Regions from separate parts of the Gordonia alkanivorans genome, predicted to be linked through region 1. Evidence: predicted binding sites of a transcription regulator. Region 1 holds the regulator's gene; the other holds the start of a gene.
The links. The regulator LexA, encoded in region 1, represses DNA repair genes until DNA is damaged. The targets are predictions, from matches to a motif close to CGAACANNTGTTCG.

Region 1 (10,432 bases):
CGAGTTCTACGACAAGCGGGTGGGCGCCGAGGTCACCTCCGCACGGCACTTCGACACGTGGTGGAAGAAGGCGCGGCGCTCCGATGCGGCTCTGCTCGATCTCAAGCCGGAGGACGTCGCGGCGAGTACCGAAGCCGCCCCCACCGACTATCCGGGCGCCTGGCAGCAGGGCGACACCCGACTCGAACTCCGCTACCGGTTCGAGCCCGGCACCCCCGATGACGGTGTCACCGTGATGATCCCGCGCGCACTGCTCCCCCACGTGCGCCCGGCGGGTTTCGACTGGTCGGTGCCCGGCATGCGGACGGAACTGGCCACCGCACTGGTGAAGTCGTTGCCGAAGCAGCTACGCAAGTCGATGTCGCCGGCACAGCGTTTCGCCGAACTGGCACTGGCCCGCCTCACCCCACGGAGCGAGCCACTCACGGTCGGGCTCGCTCGCGAGCTCACCACGATCACGCAGATGACGGTCACCGCAGGCGATTTCGACGTCGACCGGATTCCGGCCCACCTACGGATGCATTTCGCGGTCGCCGACGACGCCGGGGAGATCACCGCGCGAGCCGATTCCATCGCCGAACTGCAGCGCGCGGCCACCCCGGCAGCGTCGAAGACGGTGAAGCGCACCCTGTATCGCGCCTGGACCGACGAGGGCATCGGCACTCTCGCCGCACAGCGGACCGTCGACATCGCCGGACAACGCCTCACCCGTTACCCGACCATCGACGCGATCACCGACGACGCCGGACGCACGCGCGGGGTGGTCGTGATCGACGCCGCGTCGGAGCAGACCCGTGATCGATTGGCGGCGAGAGGAATCGTCGCGCTCCTCGACCTGGCGATCCCGCCCCTGCACCGCCGCGTGGCCGGTTCCCTCGGGGCCGCGGGTCGACTCGCGCTGAGCCAGAGCCCCTACCCGGATCTCGATGCGTTGCTGGCCGACTGCACACGTCGCGCCATCCGCGATGTCGTGGCGGGCCTCGACGCCGGCACCCTGTCGGCGGTGCGCTCTCCCGAGACATTCCGCGTGCTCACCGAGAAGTTGCGTCCACGGATCACCGAGTCGGCACCGGACTACTTCTCTCTCGCCGTCGAATCCCTCGGTTGGGTGGCACCGGTCCGTGCCGCGATCGACCGACATGCCGGTTCACTCGCGGCCGATGACGTCGCCGAACAGCTGGACAATCTCGTCTTCGACGGATTCGTCGCCGCCACCGCACGACGACATCTGGAGAATGTGCCGCGCTACCTCGCGGCCGCCGAGGCCCGCCTGTCGGCGCTCCCCGCATCGGCGGCCCGGGATCAGGCCGGAGTAGCCGTCGTCGACCGGGTGACCGAGCGGTGGGCGCAACGACTGACTCAGGTGCCCGACCACCGGAAGGCGCACGTCAACGACGAGGCCCAGTGGCTCGTCGAGGAGCTGCGGGTGGGATTGTTCGCCGAACGGCTCGGCACCGCGTACCCGGTGTCGGAGAAGCGGGTCCTACGAACTCTTGACCGACTCGGCTGAGGCGGCTCGGAGGTCGTCGATCTCGCGCTGGAAGTCCTCGACGGAGTCGAACGAGCGATAGACCGACGCGAACCGCAGGTAGGCGACCTCGTCGAGGTCGCGCAGCGGCTTGAGGATCGCGAGACCGACCTCGTTGCTGGGGATCTCGGCCGATCCACTGGCACGTACGGTGTCCTCGACCTGCTGGGCGAGCTGCGCCAATGCGTCCTCGGCGACGTGGCGTCCCTGGCATGCGCGCCGGACGCCCCTCATCACCTTCTCGCGACTGAACGGTTCGGTGACGCCGTTGCGTTTGACCACCGCGAGCACCGCGCTCTCCACGGTCGAGAAGCGTCGCCCGCACTCCACGCAGGAGCGGCGGCGCCGGATGGCCTGCCCCTCATCAGCGACACGCGAGTCGATGACCTTGGTGTCGTCGTTCTTGCAGAAGGGGCAGCGCATCGTATCCTCACGCAGGTCACGGGACACTCTGGTGCAGCCGCGCCGCATGCCAGGCCGGTAGTCGGCCGGTCCCTGTGACATCGAGGATACCGCCCGTGCTCAGTGGTACCGGGGGGCGAGCAGCGGCTGACCGACGCGCAGCCCGCTCGACGGGAGGTCGTTCAGCTGGATGATCTCGTCGACGACCGCCTCACGCGGCATCTCGGGGGCGACGCGCGATGCGATGGTGCTCAGCGAGTCGCCCGACCGCACGTGTACGACCTCGGTGCCGACCGAAGAAGGTGTGACCGTCGCGGCGTAGTTCTGACCGACGACCGCGATGACCCACACGGCCAGAGCGAGCCCGACGCCGGCGAGAATTGCCGTCGCCGTGCGCCGACGCCGCCGGATGACGGCCGAGGGCGCGGTATGCGCAACACGCGAGACGGGTACGACCGGTGCACGACCCCGCATACCGACCGGCGAGGCGCACCGGGTGGAGGCGACCCGGCGGACCCGGACCGCCGACTCCGGCACCGGACGCCCGTCGACGGGCCGGCGGCCGTCGCCGCGGCGCATCGGGCGCGGACGCTCCAGGACGTCACCACGGACCGAATCGGTGGAGCGGTCGGGGTCGATGAGAGTGGCGGTGCGCATGATGCCCTCCGTGTTTCCGGTCGAACGCTTGTCCGTGCTCCGGCTGCGTCGTCGGCGTTCGAACTGTTCGATTGTCGATCATCTGTTCGATGAACTGATGTTCGATTTGTAGCACGGCACGCCGACACTTGTCTCGCAACACGTCGAACAAATGTTTGATGCGGTCGGCATTCTCGGCTAGGGTCGTCGTCAGACAAGCGATCTACCAGCACGTTCGGAATCGAGAGGAACCCGATCATGAGCGATGACGGCGGTAAGCGCACCGGAGCGCGGGGCGCCGACGAGCCCGTCGCCCCGGCAGACATGGCGGCGGCCGAGGCCTCGCTGACGCCGCGGCAGCGCGGAGTTCTCGAGGTGATCCGCAGATCCGTGCGCGAGCGCGGTTACCCGCCGAGCATCCGCGAGATCGGTGACGAGGTGGGTCTCACGTCGACCTCCTCCGTCGCCCACCAACTGCGGACGCTCGAACGCAAGGGCCTCCTCAAGCGCGACGCGAATCGTCCGCGAGCGGTCAACATCGCACCGAGTGAGCCGCCGACGCCCACCTCACCGACCGGTGGTGCGCTACCCGAGCCCACCTTCGTGCCGGTGCTCGGCCGGATCGCCGCAGGCGGCCCGATCCTCGCGGAAGAAGCCGTCGAGGACGTCTTCCCGCTCCCCCGCGAGCTCGTCGGCGAGGGTTCGCTGTTCCTGCTGAAGGTCGTCGGCGAGTCGATGATCGACGCCGCGATCTGCGACGGCGACTGGGTGGTCGTGCGCCAGCAGAACGTGGCCGACAACGGCGACATCGTGGCCGCGATGATCGACGGCGAGGCCACGGTCAAGACCTTCAAGCGCCAGAAGGGTCATGTCTGGCTGATGCCGCACAACGAGCTGTTCGACCCGATCCCGGGCGACGAGGCCGTGATCCTCGGCAAGGTCGTCACCGTGATGCGGCGTATCTGACCTCTTCGTTCTCGAGAACCGCGGCGGCAGCCGCGCGCGCCGCAGCCGGATCGGTGGTGGCGAGCGCGGCTGTCGCCGCGTTCTCGCAGGTCGACCGTGAGACGCCGCCGAGGCGGGCACCGACCGCGGCGGCCGCCACCGGAGCACTCGACAGCGAGGTGACACCCAACCCGACGAGCACACAGGCGAGGATCGGGTCCGCCGCGGCCTCGCCGCACACGCCCACCGGTTTCCCCTGGTCCCGTCCGGCCCGCGCGACCGTCGCGATGAGGTGCAGGACCGCCGGCTGCCACGGATCGGTCAGCGATGCGAGATCGGCCGACATCCGGTCGGCGGCCATCGTGTACTGCGTGAGGTCGTTGGTGCCGATCGAGACGAAGTCGACCTCGGCCAGGATCGCCGGCGCGAGGATCGCGGCGGCGGGGACCTCGATCATCACCCCGGCGACCAGTCCGCGTTCCCGTACCTGAGCGGCGAAGGCGGCCGCCTCGGCCGGTGAGGCGATCATCGGCGCCATGACCCAGGGGCTCGTCTCGGAACCCTCCGCGGCGCGCGCGATCGCGTCGAGCTGATGGGCACGGATCTCGGGGTGTGCCAAGGCGATCCGGTCGCCGCGCACACCGAGGGCCGGGTTGGCCTCCTCGGGCTGGTACACGAAGCGCAGCGGCTTGTCCGAGCCGGCGTCGAGGGTACGGATGACGACCTTGCGGCCGCCGAACGCGTCGAGCACCTCGCGATAGATGTCCGCCTGTTCCTCCACCGACGGCTCGTCGGCGCGTTCGAGGAAGGCCAGTTCGGTGCGGAACAGTCCGACGCCCTCCACCGGATGATCGGTGGCCGCACGGGCCGACGATCCGTCGGCGACGTTGGCCAGGATCGCCACCTCCACACCGTCGGCGGTGCGACCCGGGCCCGACCAGCCGGCGACCCGTGCGGCCTGACGCGTGTACTCGTCGACACGGGCCCGCGCGGCGGCGTTGTCGGGTTGCACGACGATCTCGCCTGTCGTGCCGTCCACGAGTATCACCGTGCCCGAGTCGATCCCGGCGAGACCGGGGACCGCGACGACACACGGGATGCCGAGCTGCCGGGCGATGATCGCGGTGTGGCTGGTGGGCCCGCCCAGGCGGGTGACCAGCGCGATGGTGGTGGCGGGATCGAGCCCCGCGGTGTCGGCGGGCGCGAGGTCGTCGGCGAGGAGGACCGAGGGCACGTCCGGCGTGGGCACGCCGGGCTCGGGGAGGCCCAGGAGTTCGGCGAGGACGCGGTCGCGGACGTCGTTGAGATCGGTGACGCGCTCGGCCATGAGCCCACCGAGCTTGGTGAACACGGCGGCGAACTGTTCGGTGGCGGCGACGGCGGCCGACGGCGCCGAGGCGCCCTTGGCGATCAGACCCGAGGCGGCACCGATCCAGCCGCGGTCCTCCGCGAGTCCGGCCGTTGCGGTGAGCACCTCGGCGGCGACGCCGGTGTTCTGCGATGCACGCTCACGTAGGCGCGCGGCGACCGCGGCCGCCGCGGCGGTGAACCGTTCGGCCTCGTCGGCGCGACGGTCCTCGGCGATCTCGACGCCTGCGCCCAGTGCCTCTGCGGAGTGGTCGGGTCGGCGTCCCGGCCAGAGTGCGGGCCCGAGAGCCACACCACCGACAACCGGCGTCCCCGTCAGAATCTGCGTCATGTGACCACGGTTACAAATTCTTCTTGACTTGTCAACACAAACAGGCGTAAACACAATTACTACAACACGCAAAGCCGCATGTTCCCACATTGGACGACCCGATCAGCGCCACGGGAACGATCAGAACGGAGCCGGTGTGTACGCCGAGGAGAGACAGCAGGCCATCGCCGAGGAGGTACGCGTCGCAGGACGCGCCTCGGTCGCCGAGCTCGCCGCGAAGTTCGACGTGACCAGTGAGACGGTCCGCCGCGACCTCGCGGTGCTCGAACGTGCCGGGCACCTGCAGCGAGTCCACGGCGGTGCCGTCCGCCCCGAGGTCCTGCGCGTGATCGGTGAACTCGGCATCGACGAGCGCGAGACGGAACAGACCGAGCAGAAGGCCGCGATCGGCCGTGCCGCGCTTCGTTTCCTCCCGCCCGACGGCGGATCGGTGCTCTTCGACGCCGGCACCACCACCTTCCGGGCCGCCGAGGCCATGCCGCGCGACCGCGATCTCACACTGATCACCAACAGCCTCCCGATCGCCGGGCTGCTCGCCGGACGCCATGCCGACGGTCTCCACTCCCTCGGCGGTCGCGTCCGCGGACTCACGCAGGCGACGGTCGGCGCCGAAACGGTCGCCGCGCTCGGCCGACTCCGCGTGACGACCGCGTTCATCGGCACCAACGGCCTGAGCGAGGCGCACGGTCTGTCCACCCCCGATCCCGACGAGGCGGCGGTGAAGGCGGCGATGGTCGCCGCAGCCCGCCGCGTCGTCGTCCTCGCCGACAGTTCGAAGATGGAGCGCGAGGAGCTGTCCGGTTTCGCCGGCATCGACGACATCGACGTTCTCATCACCGATTCCGGCATCGATCCGCAGTTCTCGGCCGCACTGTCCGCCCGCGGCGTCGAGGTCGTGATCGCGTGATCCTCACCGTCACCGCCAATCCCAGCGTCGACCGCACCCTCGAACTCGCCACCCCGCTGCGACGCGGCGAGGTCCAGCGGGCCGGCGTCGTCCGCGCCGAACCGGGCGGCAAGGGCGTCAACGTCGCCCGCACCGTCGCCGCCGCCGGTCTCTCGACACGGGCCCTGCTGCCCGCTCGCACCGGCGACCCCCTGCTCGCCGCGCTCGACGACCTCGGACTCCCCTACGACGCCGTCCCCGTCGACGGCGAGGTCCGTTCCAACGTCACCATCGCCGAATCCGACGGCACCACCACGAAGATCAACGCCCCGGGCGTGACCCTGACAGCAGCTCAGCTCGAGTCGCTGTCCACTCTGATCCGCACCCACGCGAACGGCGCGGAGTGGGTCACGCTGTGTGGATCACTTCCACCCGGCGTGCCGGAGCACTGGTACCGGACGGTCGCCGACGCGCTGGTCACCGCCGGATGCCGCGTGGCCGTGGACACCTCGGGAGCACCGTTGCGCGCAGCCGCGGCAGGACGTGTCGACCTGATCAAACCCAACGAGGACGAACTCGCCGAACTCACCGGCGCCGATGCCGCCGAGCTCCGTGATTCCCTGTCGCGCAACGATCTCCGGCCGGTCGTGACCGCCTCGCAGGCCCTTGTCGAGCAGATCGGCGGCAGCGTCCTGGCGACGCTGGGGGCGCGGGGCGCCGTCCTCGTCACCGCTGCGGGCACTTGGTGCGCGACCCCACCGCCGATCGTCCCGCGCAGCACCGTCGGCGCGGGCGACTCGTCCCTGGCCGGCTTCCTCATCGCCCAGACGCGCGGTGCGTCGGCTCCGGAATGTCTCCGCTCCGCCGTCGCCTACGGTTCGGCGGCCGCCGCGCTCGCCGGCACTGCCTCCCCCACTCCCGATCATCTCGACCTGTCCGGGGTCACGATCACGGAACTCTCCGGGGCCGGCCGATGAGATGAAGCCGATCCCGCGCCCACAGGACCCCCACAAACCCCCGACCCACATTGCCGAAGGACATCCCATGACCGAGCAGATCATCACCGCGCAGACGGTGAGTCTCGACGTCGACGCCGGCGCCGACCCCGCCGCCGTCATCACCACTCTCGCCGATGCTCTGGCCGCGGCCGGACGGACCACCGATCCCGCCGACCTGGCCCGGGCGGCACTCGAGCGAGAGGCCAAGTCCGCCACCGGACTACCCGGTGGCATCGCGATCCCGCACGCCCGCACCGCATCGGTGACGTCGGCGAGCCTCGCCATGGCGCGCCTGTCCCGCAAGGTCGACTTCGGCGCAGCCGACGGTCCGGCGGATCTCGTCTTCCTCATCGCCGCCCCCGAGGGCGGTGCGGCCGCGCACATGAAACTGCTGAGTTCCCTGGCGCGCTCGCTCGTCCGCCCCGACTTCGTGGCGAGCCTCCGCGAGGCCGAGACCGACGACCGCGTCATCGAACTGGTCACCGCGGCCATCGATCCCGACGCCGGGAAGGCCGCCACTCCCCCGGCAGCCCCGGCGGCGAGGGAGACCCCGGCCGCCACCGAGAAGCGCAGCGAGACGGTCTCCGAGAACCGGCCGCGCATCCTCGCGATCACCGCCTGCCCCACCGGGATCGCGCACACCTACATGGCCGCGGACGCACTGAAGTACGCTGCCGAACGGGCCGGGGTCGACTTCGCGGTGGAGACGCAGGGCTCCTCGGCCACCACACCGTTCGATCCCGAGGTCATCGCGTCCGCCGACGCCGTCATCTTCGCCACCGACATCGGGGTCAAGGGCAAGGGCCGCTTCCACGGCAAGCCGGTGATCGCCTCGGGCGTCAAGCGCGCCATCAACGAACCCGACACGATGATCGCCGAAGCCGTTGCGGCCGGACGGAATCCGGATGCGGCTCGCGTGACCGACGACGGCGGCACCGAGTCCGCCGAGGCGGGTTCATCCGGCGTCGGACTGGCCGGGCGCACCCGTCAGGCACTCATGACCGGTGTCAGCTACATGATCCCGTTCGTCGCGGCGGGCGGTCTGCTCATCGCGCTGGGCTTCCTGCTCGCGGGCTACGAGATCGCCAACAGCACGCTCGATGCCGGCGGTTCCCTCAACGACGCCGCCTTCATCGCCCTGAACAACAGCCTCTGGGATCTCCCCTCCGGGGGTCTCCTCCAGTACCTCGGCGCGGTCAGTTTCGCGATCGGGTCGGGGGTGATGGGACTCGCCGTCCCGGTCCTGGCCGGGTACATCTCCTTTGCGATCGCCGATCGTCCCGGCATCGCACCCGGTTTCGTCGCGGGCATCGTGTCCCTCGCAGTCGGCGCGAGCTTCATCGGCGCACTCATCGGCGGCCTCATCGCCGGTGCCGCGTGCCTGTGGATCTCGCGACTCCCCGTGCCGCAGTGGGCCCGTGGACTGATGCCCGTCGTGGTCATCCCGTTGTTCGGCAGCCTGATCGTCGGCGGTCTGCTCTACCTGGTTCTCGGCAAGCCGCTCGCCTGGCTGACCGAGCAGATGAACTCCGGACTCGAGAGCATGTCCGGCGGATCGGCCGTCGTCCTGGGCATCGTGCTCGGTCTGATGATGTGCTTCGACCTCGGCGGCCCGGTCAACAAGACCGCCTACCTGTTCGCCACCGCCGGTATCGCCGATGCCGCGACCGCCGGTCCCGCACAGTTCCAGATCATGGCCGCCGTCATGTGTGCCGGCATGGTCCCGCCGCTCTCCCTGGCGCTCGCAACGGTGTTGCGTCCCGGCCTGTTCACCGAACCCGAACGCGAGAACGGCAAGGCCGCATGGCTTCTCGGGGCGTCGTTCATCTCCGAGGGCGCCATCCCGTTCGCCGCGGCCGACCCGTTCCGAGTCATCCCGTCGATGATGGCCGGCGGCGCCCTGTCCGGCGCACTGATCATGGCATTCGGTGTCGAGCTCCGCGCCCCGCACGGCGGCATCTTCGTCTTCTTCGCCATGAACAGCTGGGTGCTGTTCCTCGTGGCCCTGCTCGCCGGCACCGTCCTGAGCGCGGTCGTGGTGATCGCGGCGAAGCAGTTCGGCCGGACCCGCGAGATCGCCGCGGCCGATCTCGAGGCCGTGGCAGCCTGAAGTCCAGACCCCGACGCGCGACCACATCGCCACGCACAACCACCAACCGACAAGCAATCGCCAACACAGGAGGCACCATGCCCAGCACCACCGTCACCGTCGGATCGGCCGTCGGCCTGCACGCCCGGCCGGCCACGATCATCGCCGAGGCCGTCGCCGACACCGGCAGCACCGTGACCCTCGGACTCGAGGGCGGCGACCCGGTCGACGCCGGTTCCGCGCTGATGATCATGACGCTCGGCGCCGAGAAGGGCACCCGGGTCGTGGTGACCGCCGAGGACCAGGCGGCGCTCGACAAGATCGTCACCCTCGTCGAAACCGACCTGGATGCCGACTGACAGCTAGACCTCGAGGTCCGCGATCTCGCCCGCGAAAGCGGCCGGGACGCGGACCTTCATGGTGGTACCCGACTCGGTGTGCTCGGAGGTGAGGACCTCGCCCTCGCTGTGGATCCGGGAGACGATGTCGCCGCGGGAGAACGGCACCTCGATGGTGAGCTCGACGTCTTCGCGGCCCACGAACTCGCGGACCCGGTCGAACAGTTCGGGCAGTCCCTCGCCGGTGCGTGCCGAGACGAACACCGCGTCGGCGCCGACCGCGCCGCGCAGCTCGGTGAGCCGGTTACCGTCGATCGCGTCGATCTTGTTGATCACCAGCAGTTCCGGCGGCGCCTCCGCCTTCTCCTCGGCGACGACCTCGCTGATGACCTGACGTACCGCCGAGATCTGTTCCATCGGGAACGGATCCGATCCGTCGACCACGTGCAGGAGCAGATCGGCGTCGACGACCTCCTCCAGCGTCGACCGGAACGCCTCGACGAGCTGGGTCGGCAGGTGGCGGACGAAACCGACCGTGTCGGTGAAGACCACGGCCCGCCCGTCGTCGAGGGTGGCCCGGCGCGTCGTCGGGTCGAGGGTCGCGAACAGCGCGTCCTGGACGAGCACACCGGCGCCGGTCATCGCGTTGACCAGGCTCGACTTGCCGGCGTTGGTGTAGCCGGCGACGGTGATCGACGGGATGGCCGAACGGTTGCGCGCCGCACGCTTGGTGGTGCGCGCCTTCTTCATGTCGCGGATCTCGCGGCGCAGCTTGGCCATCCGCTCACGGATGCGCCGGCGGTCGGTCTCGATCTTGGTCTCACCGGGCCCACGCAGACCCACACCGCCGTTGCTGCCGGCACGGCCACCGGCCTGCCGGGACATCGACTCACCCCAACCACGCAGGCGCG
Region 2 (10,432 bases), 150 kb from region 1:
CGGAGGTGCCGGCGAAGATCACGTCCTGCATCTTCCCGCCGCGCAGCGCCTTGGCGCCCTGTTCGCCCATGACCCAGGTCAGGGCGTCGACGACGTTGGACTTACCCGAGCCGTTGGGACCGACGACGCACGTGATACCCGGCTCGAAGCGCAGGGTCGTCGCCGAGGCGAACGACTTGAAGCCCTTCAGGGTCAGGCTTTTGAGGTGCACGACGGTACAGAGTACTCACCATCGCGATGCGTTTCGGGCAACGCTCACCGTTCAGCGCTCACCGTTCGAGGAAGCCGGTCAGGTCTCCGCGTGCCGACTCGAGACTGTCGACGACCAGATCCACCCGGCCCGGGGTCTCTCCGGACCGGAGCGCGTCGAGCAACGCCGCCACTGTGTCGCGGGGCCCCTCGGCCACGACGTGCACCCGTCCGTCGGCCTGATTGGACGCGTAGCCGACCAGACCGAGCTCCAGGGCCCGCGACCGCGTCCACCATCGGAAGCCCACACCCTGGACGTGGCCGTGCACGAACGCCGACAGTCGGACCCGGTCGGTGGTCATGGTGTCAGTCCGTCTCGATCTTCAGGTCGACCTCGGCGCCGGCCTTGATGGTGCGGCCGACCGTGCACACCGCGTCGATGGCGCGCTCGACGACGACGAGCAGGCGCTGCGCGGCGTCGGGGTCGAGTTCGGAGAGGTCGACCTCGAGGATCTCGGAGATCCGCGGGTACACCTCGTTCTCACGGTCGGCGTCACCGCTGACCCGGATCGTGGCGTCGTAGTCGTCGCCGAGGCGGCGCGACAGCGGACGGTCCGACGACATGCCCGTGCAGGCCGCCAGCGCGATCTTCAGCAGCTCGCCCGGCGTGAAGACACCCTCGACATCCTGCGAGCCGATCAGCACCTCGGCACCGCGCGAGCTGCGGCCGGTATAGAGCCGGGTCCCGGTGCGCTCGACCCAGAGGTCGGTGTGCGCGGGCTCCGCGGGCTGGGCCGGAGTGGCTGTGTTCTGTTCGATCGTCATGCTGGGATGAGTCCTCTCAGGCGGCGGGGCGGCGCTGGCACCGCTGACCATAGTAAGAGCCGTGGATCAGGACGAATTCCCGAACCGGTCGTGCCCGACGTCGTCAGGCAGCTCCCGCCTCTCGGCTTGCGTTGCGTTCTTTCCATTCCCGCACCGCGTGGATCACCTCGGTCGCATACCCGAGGTCGAGCTTGCCGCCGCCCACGGGCACCGTCGAATCCGCGGCCACCCGCGCATCAGGCGACCATTGCCCCGGCACGTGTGTCGCGGGACTCACGTCGATCACTGAACCGCCCGGCCGGTGGAACGAAAACCGTTGCGACCCATGCCCGGTGATACTGAACTCACCCCGATGCAACGCACGGTGACAGCTTCCACACAACAAGATCAGATTGTCCAACTCGGTCTCCCCACCGGCCGACCAGAACACCACGTGATGGGCGTGCAGATGCCGTGTGCGTTCACAGCCGGGCATCTGACAGCACCGGTCTCTCACGAACAACGCCCTGACGAGTGCCTTGTTCGGCGTCCGCGACTTACGCCCCAACCCCAGCAACGCCAACTTCCCCGGCGCTCCGGAAACCCTGCTGGACAACGCCTTCCGAACCGCAGCACCGCAGTGCGCCTCGTCCAACTCAGCCTCCGACAGTGCCGGCCCGTCATCAAGGTGTGCCTGCTGCCCACCCTCGTCGGTATGTATCAGGATCTCGGCTCCCGGTGCGAGATCAGGCATCGCGATCCCCTCGTGCACCATGTCTGCCATGGCCACCAACGCCGGCGCCAGATTCGACGGCACATTTCGCCACAGGTCCCGACGATTCGCCGGTTTGACCTCGGAGTCCGGTTCCCCATCCACGGTTTCCAACTCGCTTGCAGCGTTCCGCGGAACGCTCGACACCGCGGACAGATCCGCATCGTCGCAGGTCCGGGTGCGTTCGTACTCTGCCCGGACCGCACCGGCAAGAAGCCGGGCACCGTCTAGCGGAGACAGCGTCAGCGACACAGACAAGGAGCCATCCGCATTCCACTTCCACCGGCCTGTCGACTCCACCGGTGGGCGATTCTCCGACTCGATGCCACGATCCCGGTCGATCTGTCCTATCGCACGGACCGCCCGCTCCAGTTGCGACGCCGTACACGACAACGCCAGATTCACCAGTTCCTTCTCCCGCAACGCGGTCGCGACCCGCGTCAACGCCCGCACCTTCGAATACGACAACCGCCCCGCACCGAACGCCTGCCGAATCAACGGCAACTCCGTCAGAGCCTTCGCCACCCGTACCTGCTCCTGCGCTGTGCGTTTAGAGACACCCGCCTTCCACGAGAGCCAGTGCGCGAGCGAATGCACACCCGGCCACGACTCCCGCTCATCCAATTCCGCCACCAGAGACAAGAACTCGGCCGTGAGCGCGGTGATCTGCGCGGCATAACCCAGCACTCTGCTTTCCAACACGTCATCGGACAAGGACGCCGGATCCGCGCCATCGAACATCGACGACACATTCTCACCGTGCAGCACCGAAACAGACACCCCAAGCCCCCAGCTGTTCGAACGGATATACGAACAACTTAGCGGCGCCCACCGACAAAACAGCTGGCCAAGGCTCTTCGAGCGTTCCGCGGAACGCTCGAAGCCTTCACCGGACTCGTCGATGCCTGCACAGCGGCTTCGCCGCGGTCACGCTCCGCACGTAAGCGCAGGGAGCACTACGGACTCAACGTGTGCGACGCCGTGGAGCAGTCTGGCACTTCGGGCAAAAGTAAGAGCTGCGGTTCATGAAAGATTCCCGGCGCATGATCGCCCCGCATCGCCGGCACGGCTGCCCCTCACGCCCGTAGGCGTTGAGGGAGCGTTCGAAGTACCCCGACTGGCCGTTGACGTTGACGTACAGCGCGTCGAAGGAGGTGCCCCCGACCTCCACCGCCTCGGTCATCACCGCAGTGGCCGCCTCGATCAGTTCGAGCAGCTTTTTGCGCGAGATCGTCTCGGCGACACGCGCACCGTGAAGTCGGGCCCGCCACAGTGCCTCGTCGGCGTAGATGTTGCCGACGCCGGAGATGACGGTCTGGTCGAGCAGGACGCGCTTGATCTCGGAGTGCTTGGCGCGCATACGGTTCACGACGGCCGCCGCGTCGAAGGCCGGATCGAACGGGTCGGGAGCGATGTGCGCCACCGACACCGGAATGTCGGCCGCGTCATCGGAGACCGCATAGTCGTCGAGATGCCAACCTCCGAAGGTCCGCTGATCGACGAACCGCAGTTCGTTGTCGTCGTCGAGGTGTGCGCGGATGCGGAGATGGGTGTGGTCGGGCGCCCCGTCGCGGGCGATGAGCATCTGCCCGCTCATGCCGAGATGCACGACGAGGGCGGCACGGTCGGTGTCGTCGGCGACGTCGATCCACATGTACTTGCCGCGACGCCGCACTCCGGTAACGTGTTTGCCCGCGAGGCGACCGATCAGGTCGGGCTCGCCGCCGACGTGGCGGCGGGCGGCACGCGGATGCAGCACCTCGACCGCGGTCACGGTCCGTCCGGTCAGATGCTTCTCGAGACCCATGCGGACGGTCTCGACCTCGGGTAGTTCAGGCATGAAGAGTTGTTGTCACGACGCTGTTGTCACGACGACGCTTCGGCGCGTTCGGTGAGCGCCTTCCACGCGTGGGCCGCCGCCTGCTGCTCGGCCTCTTTCTTGGTGCGTCCGACGCCCTCGCCGAGGTTCTCCCCCGCGATCATCGCGATCGCGGTGAACTCTTTGTTGTGATCCGGGCCGGTGGACGAGATCTGGTACTGCGGTGGGCCATAGCCGCGTTCGGAGCTCAGCTCCTGCAGCGAGGTCTTCCAGTCCAGACCGGCGCCGAGCTGTCCGGCCTTCTCGATGCGTTCGTCGAAGAGGCGCAGGATGATCCGCTGCGAGGTCTCCAGGCCGTGGCTGAGAAACACCGCGCCGAACAGGGATTCGAGACCGTCGGCGAGGATCGAGTCCTTGTCTCGACCGCCCGTCATCTCCTCGCCACGGCCGAGATACAGGTACTTGCCCAGGCCACCCTCGTCGCCGAGACCGCGTGCCACGTCGGCGAGCGCGTGCATGTTGACCACGCTCGCACGGATCTTCGCGAGTTCACCCTCGGGACGGTCGGGGAAATGCAGGTACAGGCGCTCGGTGATCACCACGCCCAGGACGGAGTCACCGAGGAACTCGAGGCGCTCGTTGGTCGGCAGACCGCCGTGCTCGTAGGCGTACGAGCGGTGCGTGAGCGCCAGCGTCAGAAGGTCTTCGGGGATGTCGGTGTCGAGTGCGGCGAGCAGCGCCCGCCGACCCTCCTCACGTGTGCTTTCAGTCACGACTTTCCTGGTCGTCCGGGTTCCCGTCTTCTGCGAGTTCGGAGAACTTGTTCGCGAGACCGGCCCAGCGGGGATCGATCAGCTCGTGCGCGTGCCCCGGCTCGGTCACCGCCAGCCGGATGCCGCACACCTGGCAGAGCCCGGGGCAGTCCTCCGAACACAGCGGCGACATCGGCAGTTCCAGAGCGACGGCGTCGATGATCGACTGCTCGAGATCGATGCGGTCGTCGACGATGCGGTGCACGTCGTCTTCCTCGGTGGTCTGCTCCGTCACACTGTCCGGGTAGGCGAACAGTTCGGTGAGGAACACCGTCACCGTGCCGTCGATCGGCTCGAGGCAGCGCGAGCACTGCCCCTCCGTCTCACCGCACGCGGTGCCGGTCACCAGGATTCCCTCGCTCACCGATTCGAGCCGGAGATCGAGGTCGACGTCCGAGCCGGCGGGAATGCCGATCATCTCGACCCCGAGCTTGTCGGGGGTCGTGACCGTCCGGTGCACCTCGGACATGGTGCCCGGGCGCCGACCCAGCGGCCGGACGTCGAGGACGAAGGGATCGCGACGCGACGCCGAATCGGGACCGTGCGACGCTTCTGATGTCACAGCATGATCAGACACAAACTGCACCATACGCTCGCGATCGCGAATCATCGACTGACGCCACGGTATGCGCCGGATCGGCCGTCGGGCAGGTCACACCGCCAGCGGGGATCCCTGGTCGCGGTCGTAGGAGTTGCGGGTCGCTTCGTCGACGCTGCGGGGGTATTCGACGTAGTCGTGCATGCCCGCACCGGTGCGCAGCTGGTGACGTCCACGGTTCACCGAACGCAGTGTGCCGGTGAGGATCTCCTCGAACTGGGCCAGCTTCTCGTCCACGTACACGTCGCAGTCGCCGCGCAGGCGATCCGCCTCCGCGTGGGCCGCGTCGATGATGCGTTCGGCCTCGGACTTGGCCGCACCGACGACCTCGGTCTCCGACACCAGGCGCTGCTGCTCGGCGATGCCGTCCGCCACCGACTTGTCGTAGGTGTTGTTCGCCGCATCGACGGTGCGCTGCGCCTCGGCGCGGGCGCGACCGGTGACGGCCTCGAACTCGCGGGCGGCACTGGTCTGCAGCCGGCGCGCCTCCTCGGTGGCGTCCTCGACGAGCGAGTGCGAGTGCGAGCTCGCCTCGTCGACCATGCGGTCGGCCTGCGCCTTGGCCTCGGACAGGATGCGGTCGGCCTCGGCGCGGGCGTGCGCCAGCACGGCCTCGGACTCGGAGTCGGCCTTGGCCACCGTCGTCTCGGCGTGCTCGCGCGCATCGCCGATGAGGGTGTCGCGCTGATCGAGGACGTCCTGCGCGTCGTCGAGTTCGCCCGGGATGGAGTCCTTGATGTCGTCGAGGAGTTCGAGCACGTCACCGCGCGGCACGACACAGCCCGCGGTCATCGGCACACTCCGCGCCTCCTCGACAATCGCCACGAGTTCGTCGAGAGCCTCAAATACCCGGTACACAGCCACCCCAATCCGGCGCTTGCCTGTTTGCAACAGTTGGTGAATCTGTGACTATTGTGCCGAATGTTGCGCCTGTGATTAGTGAAGCGCGTGGGGTGTGTCGCAATTCCCGCAGGTGGGTCCTAGACGGAACGCTCCCCGGTGAGCTTCGCGGTCAGGTTCTTGTGGATGTGCGGCGACAGGAAGGGCGTGACGTCACCGCCGAGCTTGGCCACCTCTTTGACGAGCGAGCTGGACACATGCGCGAACCGGGGGTCGGTGAGCAGAAAGACCGTCTCGACGTCGGCGAGTGCGCGGTTCATCTGGGCCATCGGGACCTCGTAGTCGAAGTCGACCGCCGAACGCAGGCCCTTGACGATGGTGTGGATCGACTCCTGCTTCAGATAGTCGACGAGAAGGCCTTCCCAGCGATCGACCCGCACGCCGGGCAGATCCGCGCAGTCCTCCTCGATGAGCGCGATCCGCTCGTCGACACCGAACATGCCTCGCTTGTTCGGATTGACCACCACGGTGATGACCACCTCGTCGAAACACGCCGCGGCGCGTTCGACCACATAGCGGTGGCCGAGGGTGAAGGGATCGAAGGAACCGGGACACACTGCCGTCGTCATGGCCTGAACTTACCGTCCGGCCCCACACATCAGGCGCGTCAGGAGCCGATGAACTCCCCGACCTCGACGCGGGTGTCGCCGTAGTTCTTGTCGACGACGACCTCGAAGTCGCGGGGCCAGATGTCACCGGTCGAGCGCGCCGAGCGCTCCACCACCACCAGCGCGCCGTCGGCGAGCCGGGACGCGGCCAGCTTGGTCAGATCCTCGGACAGTGCGGCCGCATCGACCGCGTACGGCGGGTCGGAGAACACGAGGTCGTATCTCCGCTCGGGCGGCGAGGACAGGTAGGCGGACACCGGTCGTGTCAGTACGGTGGCCGACGAGGCGATCCCGCAGGCCTTCACATTCGCGCCGATGACGGTGGCGGCCTTCCGTGCGGAATCGACGAACGTCGCGCCGGCCGCACCACGCGAGACCGCCTCGATGCCGAGGGCCCCGGACCCGGCGTACAGATCGAGGACCCAGAGCCCGCCGAGATCGAATCGGGCGTCGAGCATGTTGAAGACCGACTCCCGCACGCGGTCGGAAGTGGGACGAGTTCCCTCGTCCGGAACGCGGAGCCGTCGACCCCGTAGCTCGCCGGCGATGATCCTCGTCATGGGGCCATTCTGCTCCCCCGGGAACCCCCGAATCGACGCGTGGGTGACACTCTTGTGACTCACTTCACATTGCATGTCTGATCAGGTAGAAGGTAGGGGTTCGTTGGGGCAATTTCCGCTGGTGGGTGACTTCCCGGATACCCGTTGTTAACGTCGAGAGCGTTATGAGCCCTTCACAAGCAGGAACGGCCCCAACAACTGTCCTCACCGTCGACTATCGGATGCCGACTGTCGCCGACGGTACCCGCCTCTGGGAAATCGCCTCGGACTCAAAGGTTCTCGACGTCAACTCTTCGTACTCCTACGTCTTGTGGTGCCACGACTTCGCCGACACCTCGATCGTCGCCGAAGTAGACGGCCGTCCGGTCGGTTTCGTCACCGGATATCGCCGCCAGAGCGACCCCTCCACACTCATGGTGTGGCAGGTCGCCGTGGACGATTCGATGCGTGGACACGGCGTCGCCGCGTCCATGCTGCATCACCTGTTCGATCGTGCGAACCGCCACGGAATGGTGGCGATGCACACCACGATCAGTCCCGACAACATCCCGTCGCAGCGACTGTTCGAGTCGGTCGCGAAGGCCCGCGGTCTCCGTTTCGAGCGCCGTGACCTGTTCGCCGCCAACACTTTTCCGGACTCGCACGAGCCCGAGGATCTCTACATGCTCGAACCGGAGATCCCCGAGCCCTGAGCGCTCGCGCGTGATCCCGGCACACCCGTGTCGAGGGTTGTAAGTCCGATCACCATCGAAATACGCAGTGCCCCAACGTCGTTGGCACTAGTCAGAAAAAGTTGCCGACAACCGGCATAAATTTCCGAGTTCTGGGTACAAGCGGTCGTCGAACCGCACCGGAACTCCTGCGCTCACATAGCTGTAGCGCGGTTATACCAGGAAGAAGGAAGCAGGTCATGCAACTTCTCGACACCACCCCTGTTCTCGACAAGACTTTCGACGACTCTGTGTTCACCACGCACGAGTCCGAGGTCCGCAGCTACTGCCGCAACTGGCCGGCGGTCTTCACCACCGCCAAGGGCTCCTACATCACCGACCAGAACGGTCGGGAGTACCTGGACTTCTTCGCCGGCGCAGGTTCGCTGAACTACGGCCACAACAACGACGTGCTCAAGAAAGCTCTGATCGAGTACATCCAGTCCGACGGCATCACCCATGGACTGGACATGGCCACCGTCGCCAAGGGCAACTTCATCGAGAAGTTCACCAAGCACATTCTCGAGCCCCGCGGACTCGACTACAAGATCCAGTTCCCCGGACCGACGGGCACCAATGCCGTCGAGTCGGCACTCAAGCTGGCCCGCAAGGTGACCGGGCGCGAGTCGATCATCAGCTTCACCAACGCCTTCCACGGCATGACGCTGGGCTCGCTGTCGGTGACCGGCAACTCGATGAAGCGTGCCGGCGCCGGCATCCCCCTGGTCCATGCGACCCCGATGCCGTTCGACAACTACTTCGGCGGCGTCATGGAAGACTTCGCCTGGTTCGAGCGCGTCCTCGACGACTCGGGCAGTGGCCTCAACCGCCCCGCCGCAGTCATCGTCGAGACCGTGCAGGGCGAGGGCGGCGTCAACGTCGCACGCGCCGAATGGCTGCGCGCCCTGGCCGACCTGTGTGAGCGCCGCGACATCCTGCTCATCGTCGACGACGTCCAGATGGGTTGCGGCCGCACCGGCGAGTTCTTCTCCTTCGAGGAAGCCGGCATCAAGCCCGACATCGTCACCCTGTCGAAGTCGATCAGCGGCTACGGTCTGCCGTTCGCCCTGACGCTGTTCAAGCCGGAGCTCGACGTCTGGACCCCCGGGGAGCACAACGGAACCTTCCGCGGCAACAACCCCGCGTTCGTCACCGCCGCCAAGGCCATCGAGGCCTACTGGTCCGACGACACCCTGAGCCGTGACATCCACGCAAAGGGTGAGCGCATCCACGAGGTCTTCTCCGACCTCTGCAACCGCTACGAGGGAATCTCGACGCGCGGTCGCGGCATGGTCCGCGGCCTGGCGTTCGAGGACCACACGGCAGCAGGCAAGGTCTGCGCGCTGGCCTTCGGCGCAGGTTTGCTGGCCGAGACGTCGGGTCCGTCCGACGAGGTCGTCAAGCTGCTCCCGCCGCTGACCATCTCGCGCGAGGACCTCGACCGCGGCCTGTCCATCCTTTCCGACGCAGTCAAGGAGGTGATCGGATGATCGTCCGAACCACCGAAGAGATCACCGGAACCGAGCGTGACGTGGCCGACGGCCACTGGCGCTCCAAGCGAATCGTCCTCGGCGGCGACGGTGTGGGGTTCTCGTTCCACGAGACCACCATCGAAGCCGGCAGCGTCAACGAGTTCCACTACGCCAACCACATCGAGGCCGTCTGGCTCGTCGAGGGCACCGGCACCCTGCTCAACCGGGAGACCGGTGAGACCCATCCCCTGGCCCCCGGCACGATGTATCTGCTGGACGGCCACGAACGCCACACGGTCACCGCCGACACGCAGATGCGCATGCTGTGCGTGTTCAATCCCCCGGTGGTCGGCACCGAGGTCCACGACGAGAACGGCGTGTACCCCCTGGTCGCCGTCCCGCAGCCGACCGGCAAGCATGCCGAGGATGCCATCGAGGAGACCGCGGCCTCCTGATCGGCCCCCTGAGAAGACCCACCAGGATCGCCACTTCCGGTGACAATCGCTAGCTATCAGCGGTTGTCGCCGGGAGTGGCGATTCTTCTGCCTTCTGCGCCCAGAAGTCCAGCACCGCGTCAACGGTCTGGCCCGGCTGCTCGAGAGCCGGGATCACCCGGGCCTCCCGGATGGTGACCTCACGGGCATCGAGCATGGTGGCCGCGACCTCGCGGGCCTCCTCGGGTGTCCACTCGCCGCGGTCGTCGGTCGTCACGAACAGCACCGGACAGGTGATCCGCGCAGCCGCCCACGTGAGGTCCGCGCGGTTCAGAATGGCTGTGCGGATGGCCGGGATCATCGACCGCCCGGAAGCCCGGAGTCCGCGCCGCAACACCGCGATCGCCTCCGGATCGTCGCTGCGTGTCCGGTCGGTGAACAGCGTGGTCGAGATCGCCGACCACACCGGGCCTCGCGCACCGATGACGCGGTACATCGGCAACAGGAGTCCGATCCGGCGCCGCAGTGCCCGGTCGATCGGACGGGTCGGCGCACTCATCGCGACCAGTGTGTTGATCCGCTCCGGCTCGACGGCGGCCAGATGCATGCCGACGTGACCGCCCCACGCGTTGCCCACCCAGTCGACGGCCTCGGCACCGCACACATCCCCCACCGTCGCGATGATCTCCCGCGCGGCATCCGCACACGCCTCGATGTCGGCGGCGGCGGCTGACTTCTCGCTCGCACCGCACCA

Region 2: a site for LexA is predicted at 2,564-2,577, ahead of C5O27_RS13150 (HNH endonuclease signature motif containing protein). Genes of this name have one in related genera too.

What each region holds. Positions count from the first base shown of each region.
Region 1 is NZ_CP027114.1:3,039,072-3,049,503, reverse strand. Features, by position in the region: gene hrpA (ATP-dependent RNA helicase HrpA) at 1-1,510, shown strand, start outside; gene nrdR (transcriptional regulator NrdR) at 1,484-1,951, opposite strand; gene C5O27_RS13855 (LysM peptidoglycan-binding domain-containing protein) at 2,051-2,587, opposite strand; gene lexA (transcriptional repressor LexA) at 2,825-3,532, shown strand; gene C5O27_RS13845 (putative PEP-binding protein) at 3,510-5,210, opposite strand; gene C5O27_RS13840 (DeoR/GlpR family DNA-binding transcription regulator) at 5,347-6,117, shown strand; gene pfkB (1-phosphofructokinase) at 6,114-7,073, shown strand; gene C5O27_RS13830 (PTS fructose transporter subunit IIABC) at 7,141-9,204, shown strand; gene C5O27_RS13825 (HPr family phosphocarrier protein) at 9,282-9,542, shown strand; gene hflX (GTPase HflX) at 9,546-10,432, opposite strand, start outside.
Region 2 is NZ_CP027114.1:2,893,217-2,903,648, reverse strand. Features, by position in the region: gene smc (chromosome segregation protein SMC) at 1-211, opposite strand, end outside; gene C5O27_RS13160 (acylphosphatase) at 270-551, opposite strand; gene C5O27_RS13155 (OsmC family protein) at 556-1,014, opposite strand; gene C5O27_RS13150 (HNH endonuclease signature motif containing protein) at 1,118-2,506, opposite strand; gene mutM (bifunctional DNA-formamidopyrimidine glycosylase/DNA-(apurinic or apyrimidinic site) lyase) at 2,730-3,605, opposite strand; gene rnc (ribonuclease III) at 3,632-4,357, opposite strand; gene C5O27_RS13135 (YceD family protein) at 4,350-5,006, opposite strand; gene C5O27_RS13130 (DivIVA domain-containing protein) at 5,049-5,852, opposite strand; gene coaD (pantetheine-phosphate adenylyltransferase) at 5,975-6,463, opposite strand; gene rsmD (16S rRNA (guanine(966)-N(2))-methyltransferase RsmD) at 6,502-7,062, opposite strand; gene ectA (diaminobutyrate acetyltransferase) at 7,227-7,754, shown strand; gene ectB (diaminobutyrate--2-oxoglutarate transaminase) at 7,973-9,262, shown strand; gene C5O27_RS13105 (ectoine synthase) at 9,259-9,699, shown strand; gene C5O27_RS13100 (alpha/beta fold hydrolase) at 9,749-10,432, opposite strand, start outside.